Regions from separate parts of the Bradyrhizobium sp. SZCCHNR1002 genome, predicted to be linked through region 2. Evidence: predicted binding sites of a transcription regulator. Region 2 holds the regulator's gene; each other region holds the start of a gene.

Region 1 (3,276 bases), on a different contig from region 2:
GGCCGAACGTGTTGTCGAGCTCGTTCGGACCGAACGTGCCGGCATGCAGCGGACCCGAGACGAACTCCCAGAACGGCTCGAAGTCCTGGAATTGCGCCTTGTTGGGATCGTAATAGTGCGCCGCCGCGTAATGGACGTCGGCGGTGAGCCAGACGGTGTTCTGGATCGGCGCGGTCTTGATGAAGCGCAGGATCTCGGCAATCTCCAGCTCTCGTCCACGCGCAGGACCATCGCCCTGCGCGATCGCTTCGGAGCCCTTCTTGTTGGCCGCATCGTCATAGACGATGATGCTGAGCGGCATGTCGGAGGCGATCACCTTCCAGGTCGCCCGCGAGTTCAGCAGCGCCTGCTTCAGCCAGCGCAGCTGCTCCGGCCCGATGAAGTAGGACGCCGGGCCATATTTGTCCTCGAGATTGGCGCCGTTGGCGCCGCGATAGCTGCGCTCATCCAGCACGAAGACGTCGAGATGCGGGCCGTAGTTGATGGTCCGGTAGATGCGGCCGGGCTCGTTGATGCTCTCGCGCATCGGATACATCTCGTGGAAGGCGCGCGCCGCCCGTGCGGCGAGCAGCTGGATGTTGCGCTCCTTGTAGGCGGCCGGCAATTCCTTGGAGGCCGACCAGTTGTTGGTGACCTCGTGGTCGTCCCACTGCACGAAGATCGGCACCTCGGCATTGAAGGCGCGGACATTCTCGTCGAGGAAATTGTACTTGTGAGCGGCGCGGAATTCGTCGAGCGTTTCGGCGACCTTGGCCTTTTCCTCGATCGTGAGGTTCTTCCAGACCTTGTTGTCCGGCAGCTTCACCTCCGGCTTGATGGGGCCGTCGGCGTAGATGGTGTCGCCGGAGTGCAGGAAGAAGTCGGGGCGATGCTTCTTCATCGTGGCAAAGGTGAACATGCCGCCATCGTCGGGATTGATGCCCCAGCCCTGGCCAGCGACGTCGCCGCCCCAGACGAACGACACGTCACGCGTGTTGCCTGGCGCCGTGCGGAAGCGGCCGACGACCGCCTCGCTCTCGACCGCGGGGTGCGAGAGATCACGGAATTTGACGCGATAGAGGATGTCCTGACCGCTCGGCAGGCCATCGACCAGCATCTTGGCAGTGAAATCGCTTTCGGGAAGCGCCGCAATGGGCGGCAGGCGGCGCGCGTTCTTGAACGACTCGGTGGTCGCGACCTCGACCATCATCTGCGACGGCCGGTCGGCGCGGGCCCAGACGACGCCGCCATCCATGCCGACGTCGCCGGATTGCACCCCATGCGTGATCTGCGGCCGGTCAGCGGCGCGGCTCAGACCGGGCATCGCGAGCGTCGCGACGCCGGCGGCAGCCGTCGACAGGAAGCGGCGGCGGGAGAGCTTGTGGAGCTGCGGGCGGGGAATGTGAATGGTCATACGATCTCCTCGTCGGATGGCGCGCAGAACCGCGCTGCCAGGACGCCGCAGACCTAGAAAAGATTGATGACGTTGAAATTACAAGGCCGCTCGCCCCAGCACACGGGCCAATGCCAGATGCAGCACGAAGATGACCGAGACCGGCTCAGGTGCCGGCGGCGCGCAACTGCGCGCCGGTGCGTTGCAGGTTGGCGGGCATGCTCATCAGGATCAGCTTGCGATCGGCGACCGCGTTGTGGAACTGCTCGAGCGCGATATTGAAGGCGGTCAGGGCCGCATGCTCGATGGCGCCGTCCTCGAAGCAGGTCAGCGTGTTGCGCAGGATCTCGTCGGCTTCCGCCTGGAGCTGGTCGAGCTCCTCGGTCGAGTCGCTCTTGCGTGCGATGGTGATCATCTCCAGCAGCCGGTCGCGCAGCGTGGTGTTGATCGTCCGCTCGTCGCGCTTGAGGTAACCGGCGAACCAGGCGCCGGCCGAGCCCATCGCCGACAGCGCCATCAAGCCCCACCAGATGTAGTCGCTGTAGCGATCGAGGAAGGTCTTCTCCTCGCCATCGACGAAGGCCGCAGCACCGGGATGGGCCGGGATCGCGGCATCCTTGTCGGTGTCCGGCGTCTCGATCTTGGCGGCGAGCGGGAATTCCGACAGCAGTTGCTGGCGCACCGAGAACAGCTGGTGGGTGAAGGTGGAGACGGTCGACTCGGCGAGCCCTCTACGCGCGACGATATGGTGGCTGAAGCTGATCGTCTTGACCTCATCCTCCGGCCGGTCGGGCGAGCCGCCGAAGGCGCCGGCCGGAATTTCTGCCGCCTCATATTCGGGATGGTTCTGCGCGATGGCTCCGGCCAAATCGATCGCCAGGAATGTCGGCACGCCGCCATCCTTGGTGGCAGCCGCAATCGCATCGGCCGTGATCTTGCTGTTGATCGGGCCGGCGGCGAGATAGACGTCGGCCCGCTGGTTGCGGACGGCCTCGGCCGCCTCGGTGATCGGAAACTGGATGATCTCGACCTTGCCGGCGTCGACGCCGTATTGGTGCAGGATCACCTTCAGCAGATTGGCATTGGCCGGCGTGCGGCCGATGATGCCGACCTTGTGGCCGGGAAGCTGCGAGATCTTGGTGATCTTGGCCGCGCCCTTGCGGCCCTTTCCCTTGCCTGCGGGCGACACCCACAGCACGGCCACGTTCTTGCGCAGGGTCGCCACCGCCTGCGCGTTCTTCGGCACCTCGAGGTCGCCGCGCACGATGGCGAGATCGACCTTGCCCGCGGCCAGCGCCTGCGCGCTCTCGCCGGCGCCCTCGGTCGGGAGCGGCCGCAGCCGGACGGAGGCATGGGACTGCGAGAATGCCTGGGTCAAGGCCTGGACGACCTTGAGATCGTCGCTGTTGGGCGGACCGACGGCGATCTTCAGCACCACCGGACGCATGGCAAAATAATAGGCGCCCGCCAGCGCGCCGACGACCGCGAGGATGCCGGCGATGACGACGAACACGGCAGGGCGCATCTGCGAGCGCTGCGCTGGCGTGGTCTGGGGGTCTGCCAGGTCCAGTCCTCCGGTGATCCGATCGGTTGGGGGCCGCGCGATGCGCAGCTCCGCAGGGCCTCGTCCTTCGCTAGGCCGAAACTGTAGCAAATTTCTTTTCCGTCCGGGGTGACATCTGCGTCATGGTTACCGGAGCCCGAGTGCGCGACGATCCCGGCGGTTGCATGACGGGTCCGCGTCGGTTTTGTCGCAAGGCTCTGATCCGGATGCCGTTTCTGCTACTCTGGCGCGCCGGTCCGGGTGACGCGGCGCAGGCCGATGCCCGTAGAGCTCCGGATCTGCCGCGCCGCCCCGATGCACCGACGAGATGAACGGGAGGTTCGACATGGTGGAGAGAATG
Region 2 (3,276 bases):
GTGCCCCTGTTCATGCCGGCCAGGAAGCGGACGTTGCCGGGATTGACCTGCGCGAGCCCGTTGAACACGCAATGCGCGGCGGTGAGCACGACGCGCGGCGCGATCAGAGTGCCGGTACACCAGCCGCCGGTCGAATACTGCGCCACGGTGACGACGCCGATCGACGAGGCAGGCCAGGAGGTCGGGTCCACGACCTCGCCGATGTGCCGGTCGAGTCCGAGCAACTGCTCGGGACGCGGGTTGGCCACCCCGGCATCCGTCGATTCGAATCTGGGCTTCCAGCTCGCGATCATCGCCTGCGCCTGGACACGCTGCGCCTCGGTCAGCTTGACCCGCTGCACGTCGCGGCCGGCCGAGCGCACGCCGTTGCGGCCGGCCATCACCAGCCAGGCATAGCCCTGCACGAGGTCCTGGCTCACGCCGCGGCCGTCGAGCATCATCAGACCGAGCATGTATTGCGACTGGGCGAAGCCTTGGGCTGCAGCGCGGCTGAACCAGCGGCCGGCTTCGCCGTAGTTGCTCGCGACACCCTCGCCGTTGACGTAGGCGATGCCGAGATAGTGCTGGGCGACGGCGAGGCCCTGGTCCGCCGCCTTGCGATACCATGCCAGCGCCTCGGCCGCATTGCGCGGCTGGCCCCAGCCGAAGGCGTGCATGAAGCCGACGTCGAACTGCGCCCGCGCATCGCCCTTGGCGGCGAGCGGCAGCAGGCGGCGCAGCGCAACGTCATGCTGGCCGTTTCCGGCGGCGGCGACGGCGTCTTCGAGCTCGGCGGCCGGTGCACCGGCCAGGCTGCCGAGCAGCACGGCAAGACTTGTGATGATCGTCTTGAGCAAGGGCGTCCGCTGGAACCAAAACACGGGCCGCTCAGCACACTCGATCAAGACGGCGGCGGCGTGGCGGAAAGCGGACCGCGGTGTCCTTAATCCGGCCTGCTCGCCTCTCACACCTGCACGTCCCTCACATCTGCCGCTCCTTATGCCTGCTCGCTCTTGGCGAACCGATCGTCCAGCGCATAGCCCGCGCCGCGCACGGTGCGGATCGGATCCTGCTCGCGACCCGGATTGAGCAGCTTGCGCAGACGGCCGATGTGCACGTCGACGGTGCGCTCGTCGATATAGATGTCGCGGCCCCAGACGCTGTCGAGCAACTGCTCGCGGCTGAACACGCGGCCGGGATGCTCGAGGAAGAATTCGAGCAGACGGTATTCGGTCGGGCCGAGGTCGATCGGCCGGCCCGAGCGCGCGACGCGGCGCTTCTCGCGGTCGAGCTCGATGTCGCCATAGGACAGCACGGTCGCGAGCCGCTCCGGGCTCGCCCGCCGCAGCAGGCCCTTCACGCGCGCCAGCAGCTCCGGCACCGAGAACGGCTTGACGATGTAGTCGTCGGCGCCGGTCGCAAGCCCCCGCACACGCTCGCTCTCCTCGCCGCGGGCGGTGAGCATGATGATCGGCAGCTGCTTGGTCTCGGACCGCGCCCGCAGCCGCCGGCACAGCTCGATGCCGGACAGGCCCGGCAGCATCCAGTCGAGCACGACCAGATCGGGCACGCGCTCCTTGAGCCGCGTGTCGGCCTCGTCGCCGCGCGCCACGGTCTCGACCTCGTAGCCTTCGGCCTCGAGGTTGTAGCGCAGCAGCGTCGTCAGCGCCTCCTCGTCCTCAACCACCAGAATTCGCGCGCCCATGTCGAAATCGTCTTTCTCAGTTGCCGGGGATCGTGGTCGCGAAGCTGGTCATGTCGCCCTTCGGGCGCTTGTCCATGATCTGCTGGCCCTCGATCATATAGAAAACCGTCTCAGCGATGTTGGTGGCGTGGTCGCCGATCCGCTCGATGTTCTTGGCGCAGAACATCAGGTGGATGCAGAACGAGATGTTGCGCGGGTCCTCCATCATATAAGTGAGGAGCTCGCGGAACAGCGAGGTGCAGATCGCATCGACCTCCTCGTCGCCCTTCCAGACCGTCATCGCCGCCGGCAAATCATGCGCGGCATAGGCATCCAGCACCGTCTTGACCTGCGACTGCACCAAGTCGGTCATGTGCTCCAGGCCGCGGATCAGCTTGAGCGGATGGAAGTCGCTCTCCAGCGCGGCGACGCGCTTGCCGATGTTCTTGGCGAGGTCACCGATCCGCTCCAGATCGGTGGCGACGCGCATGGCGCCGACGATCTCGCGCAGATCGACGGCCATCGGCTGGCGGCGGGCGATCGTCAGCACCGCGCGCTCCTCGATGATGCGCTGCAGCTTGTCGACCTCGGCGTCGGCGGCGACCACCTTCTGGCCGAGCGCCACGTCGCGCCGCACCAGCGCGTCGACGGAATCGACGATCAGCCGCTCGGCGAGGCCGCCCATCTCCGACACCAGCCGGGTGAGATCCTGCAGATCGCTGTCGAACGCCTTGGCGGTATGTTCACTGGCCATGTTGATCTCCTGAAGAATGCTGTCGGCGTCAGCCGAACCGGCCGGTGATGTAGTCCTGGGTCCGCCGATCGCTCGGCGAGGTGAAGATCTTGCTGGTCTCGTCGAACTCGATCAGCTCGCCGAGATACATGAAGGCGGTCTTGTCGGAGACGCGCGCCGCCTGCTGCATGTTATGGGTCACGATCGCGATCGTATAGTTCTCCGCGAGCTCCTGGATCAGCTCCTCGACCTTGGCGGTCGAGATCGGGTCGAGCGCCGAGCACGGCTCGTCGAACAGGATCACCTCGGGCCGGACGGCGACTGTGCGGGCGATGCACAAGCGCTGCTGCTGGCCGCCGGACAGCGACAGGCCGGAGGCGTTGAGCTTGTCCTTGACCTCGTTCCACAGCGCGCCGCCGCGCAGCGCCTTCTCGACGCGGTCGTCCATCTCGGACTTCGAGATCTTCTCATAGAGCCGGATGCCGAAGGCGATGTTCTCGTAGATCGTCATCGGGAACGGCGTCGGCTTCTGGAACACCATGCCGACCCGCGCGCGCAGCAGATTGAGGTCGAGCTTGGGATCGAGAATGTTGGTGTTGTCGAGCATCAGCTGGCCAGTGGCGCGCTGGCCCGGATAGAGGTCGTACATCCGGTTGAAGATGCGCAGCAGGGTGGACTTGCCGCAGCCGGACGGACCGATGAACGCCGTGACGCGGTTGGTGCCCAGCGTCAGGTTGATGTTCTTCAGCGCGTGATGATCGCCGTAATAGAAATTCAGGTTGCGCGCGGTTACCTTGGCCGGCGCCTCGGGGAGCGACTGGCCGTGGAGCGCGTGATTGGGCTGACTGACGGAGACGGACAGTTCGGTCATTTCGTTTTC
Region 3 (3,276 bases), on a different contig from region 2:
CCGCCGCCGACAACAGCCGGCTGTTGATGGCGAAGGTGATCTCTCCAGGGATCGCAGCCATCAGGGCATCGCAGATGGTGCGGCCCTTGGCGTCATGGGCCTCGCGGTGGCCGGCCCGCAGCGAGCGGGCATGGTCGTCGAAGCCCTTGGGCTCGGCGACCACCATCTGCGTCTCCGGAAAGAGCGCCTTGACCGCCGTCGAGACCCCCGCGAGCAGCCCGCCGCCTGACGCCGGCACGATCACGAGATCCGGCGAGAGGCCGAGGCCCGAGAGATCCTCGGCGATCTCGCGGCCGACCGTGCCCTGCCCCGCGATCACATAGGGATCGTCGTAGGGCGGCACCACCGTCGAACCGCGCTTGCCGGCGATGTCGCGCGCAATCGCCTCGCGGTCCTCGCGGTCGCGATCGTAGAGCACGACGTCGGCCCCAAACGCCTTGGTCCGCTCGCGCTTGGCGGCCGGCGCGTCCGAGGGCATCACGATGGTGGCGTCCATGCCCAGCAGCGTCGCGGCGTGGGCGACGCCCTGCGCGTGATTGCCCGACGAGAACGCGACGACACCCTTGCCGCGGTCCTCCAGCGGGATCGACGCCAGCTTGTTGTAGGCACCGCGGAACTTGAATGAGCCGGTCCGCTGCAGCACCTCCGGCTTCACGAACACATTGGCGTTCAAGCGCTCGCTGAGCACGGGGGCCGGCAGGAGCGGCGTCCGCACCGCAACCGGTGCGAGAACGCGGGCCGCCGCCTCGATGTCGGCGACGGTGACGGGCAGGATCGGGGCATGAGCTGTCATACCCCTATTTTACCGCGCTCGATTGCCGAGAGGCAAGGGAGCCGGCGTCGACCGGCGTCAGGCGGCGCGGGCTGCGAGTTGCGGAACCGGCGCAGGTTGTCGCTGCGGATCAGTCCAGGTCAGGATCTCGAACCGGCCATCCTCGTGCTCGACGAGCGCCGTGCAGCTCTCGACCCAGTCGCCGCAATTCATGTAGCGGATGCCATCCTGGTCGCGGATGACGGCGCAATGGATGTGGCCGCAGATCACGCCGTCAGCGCCATGCCGGCGCGCCTCGGAGGCCAGCGCCGTCTCGAACGCGCCGATGTAGTTGACCGCGTTCTTGACCTTCTGCTTGGCCCATTGCGACAGCGACCAATAGGGCACGCCGAACATCCGGCGGAAGAAGTTGACCAGGCGGTTCATCTGGATCGCGAAGTCGTACGCCTTGTCGCCGAGATGGGCGAGCCAGCGCGCGTTCTGCACCACCAGATCGAAGATGTCGCCATGGATGACCAGATAGCGTTTGCCGTCGGTGCCGGTGTGGACGATGTTCTCGACGACGTCGATGCCGCCGAAATGCGTGCCGTAATAGCCGCGCAGGAACTCGTCGTGGTTGCCCGGTACGTAGACGATCTTGGCGCCCTTGCGCGCCTTGCGCAGCATCTTCTGCACGAGATCGTTGTGCGACTGCGGCCAGTGCCAGCTCGATTTCAGCGCCCAGCCGTCGATGATGTCGCCGACCAGATAGATCGTATCGGCATCATGGTGGCGCAGGAAATCGACGAGAAGATTGGCCTGCGAGCCGCGGGCTCCGAGATGTACGTCGGAGATGAACAACGTCCGAAAGCGCTTCGTCGGGCTTTCTTCACCAGCAGTCTCGAGTCCCATGCGCGCCCACCTAACAGTCCCTGATGACACGGCGATGACGAGCGGCCGCGCCGGCAGAACCCATCCTGCCGGACCGCGACGGACACCGTTCGCATCACGACTCGCGGTGTCCTCGTCACGTTCCCGCGATACCAGCGCGGTGCGACAATCAGGCGACAAGCGGGCGGCGCAGACAGGGAATTCGGCTGCCTCCTATCTGGGCACGGCGACGACGCGCAGATTGTTGGTGGTGCCGGCCTGGGCGAACGGAATGCCGGCGACGACGACCAGCAGGTCGCCCTTGTCGGCGAACTCCTCCTGGACCGCGAAGAACGTCGCACGCTCGACCATCTCCTCGTAGCTCTGCACGTCCTGCGACAGCACGCTGTGCGCGCCCCACAACAGGCACATGCGACGCGATGTATCCTCGTTCGGCGTGATCGCGAGGATCGGCAGGCTCGGCCGCTTGCGCGCGACGCGCGAGGCCGAGGTGCCGCTCGACGTGTAGGCCACGATCGCCTTGGCGTGGATCGCGGACGCGAGGTCGGCCGCCGCGGTCGCCACCGCATGCGGCGGCGTCTGCTCCTCGTCGGGCTGGGTGGCCTGAATGATCGAGCCGTACATCTTGTGCTTCTCGGTGCTCTTGATGATGCTGTCCATCATCGCCACCGCCTCGCGCGGATATTGGCCGCTGGCCGACTCCGCCGACAGCATCACCGCATCGGCCCCGTCATAGATCGCGGTCGCGACGTCCGAGACCTCGGCGCGCGTCGGCGTCGGCGTCGCCACCATGGAATCCAGCATCTGCGTCGCGACGATCACCGGCTTCACGGCGAGACGGCAGGCGCGCACCAGCTCCTTCTGCTTGCCCGGCACGTCCTCGTTCGGAATCTCGACGCCGAGATCGCCGCGCGCGACCATGATGGCATCCGACAGCTGGATGATGTCGTCGATCCGCTCCAGCGCCGCCGGCTTCTCGATCTTCGACATGATGCCGGCTCGGCCGTTGATCAGCCCCCTCGCCTCGATCACGTCGGACGGCTTCTGCACGAAGGACAGCGCCACCCAGTCGACGCCGAGATCGAGGCCGAAAGCGAGATCGGAGCGATCCTTCGCCGTCAGCGGCGACAGTTCGAGAATGGTGCCTGGAAGATTGACGCCCTTGTGATTGGAGATCGCGCCGCTCACGATCACCTTGGCTTCGATCCAGTCGTCGCCGAGGCCGGTGACGCGCACACGCACGCGGCCGTCATCGATCAGGAGATCGTGACCGGGCGCGACCGCCGCAAAGATCTCGGGATGCGGCAGCGGAATCGAATCCTTGTCGCCCTCGGTGCCATTCAACACGAAGCGGATCGTCTCACCGGCGTCGACCTGGATCTTCTTGTCGCGCAAGGTGCCGACGCGAATCTTCGGCCCCTGCAGATCCATCAGGATGCCGATCGGTCGCTGCACGTCCTTCTCCAGCGCGCGGATCGCGGCGTGGACCTTGGCGTGATCGGCCTGCGTGCCGTGGCTGAAATTGAGACGAAACGTATCGACACCGGCGAGGAACAGCGCCTTCAGCATCTCCGGTGAATTGCTGGCGGGGCCGACGGTCGCAACGATCTTGGCTCGACGGTGACGACGCATGA

The links. Region 2 encodes PhoB, which activates phosphate uptake and scavenging genes when phosphate is short. Its sites were predicted from a motif close to TGTCATNNANCTGTCAT; they were not measured.
Region 1: QX108_RS18405 (alkaline phosphatase D family protein) is a predicted target of PhoB. The motif match lies at 1,460-1,476, and genes of this name have one in related genera.
Region 3: QX108_RS09345 (UDP-2,3-diacylglucosamine diphosphatase) is a predicted target of PhoB. The motif match lies at 1,687-1,703, and genes of this name have one in related genera.

What each region holds. Positions count from the first base shown of each region.
Region 1 is NZ_JAUHIS010000003.1:468,800-472,075, reverse strand. Features, by position in the region: gene QX108_RS18405 (alkaline phosphatase D family protein) at 1-1,393, opposite strand, end outside; gene QX108_RS18400 (TAXI family TRAP transporter solute-binding subunit) at 1,539-2,897, opposite strand; gene QX108_RS18395 (4a-hydroxytetrahydrobiopterin dehydratase) at 3,244-3,276, shown strand, end outside.
Region 2 is NZ_JAUHIS010000002.1:489,003-492,278, forward strand. Features, by position in the region: gene QX108_RS14670 (trypsin-like serine protease) at 1-836, opposite strand, end outside; gene phoB (phosphate regulon transcriptional regulator PhoB) at 977-1,684, opposite strand; gene phoU (phosphate signaling complex protein PhoU) at 1,701-2,417, opposite strand; gene pstB (phosphate ABC transporter ATP-binding protein PstB) at 2,446-3,267, opposite strand; gene pstA (phosphate ABC transporter permease PstA) at 3,264-3,276, opposite strand, start outside.
Region 3 is NZ_JAUHIS010000001.1:2,097,174-2,100,449, forward strand. Features, by position in the region: gene QX108_RS09340 (threonine/serine dehydratase) at 1-793, opposite strand, end outside; gene QX108_RS09345 (UDP-2,3-diacylglucosamine diphosphatase) at 851-1,663, opposite strand; gene pyk (pyruvate kinase) at 1,856-3,274, opposite strand.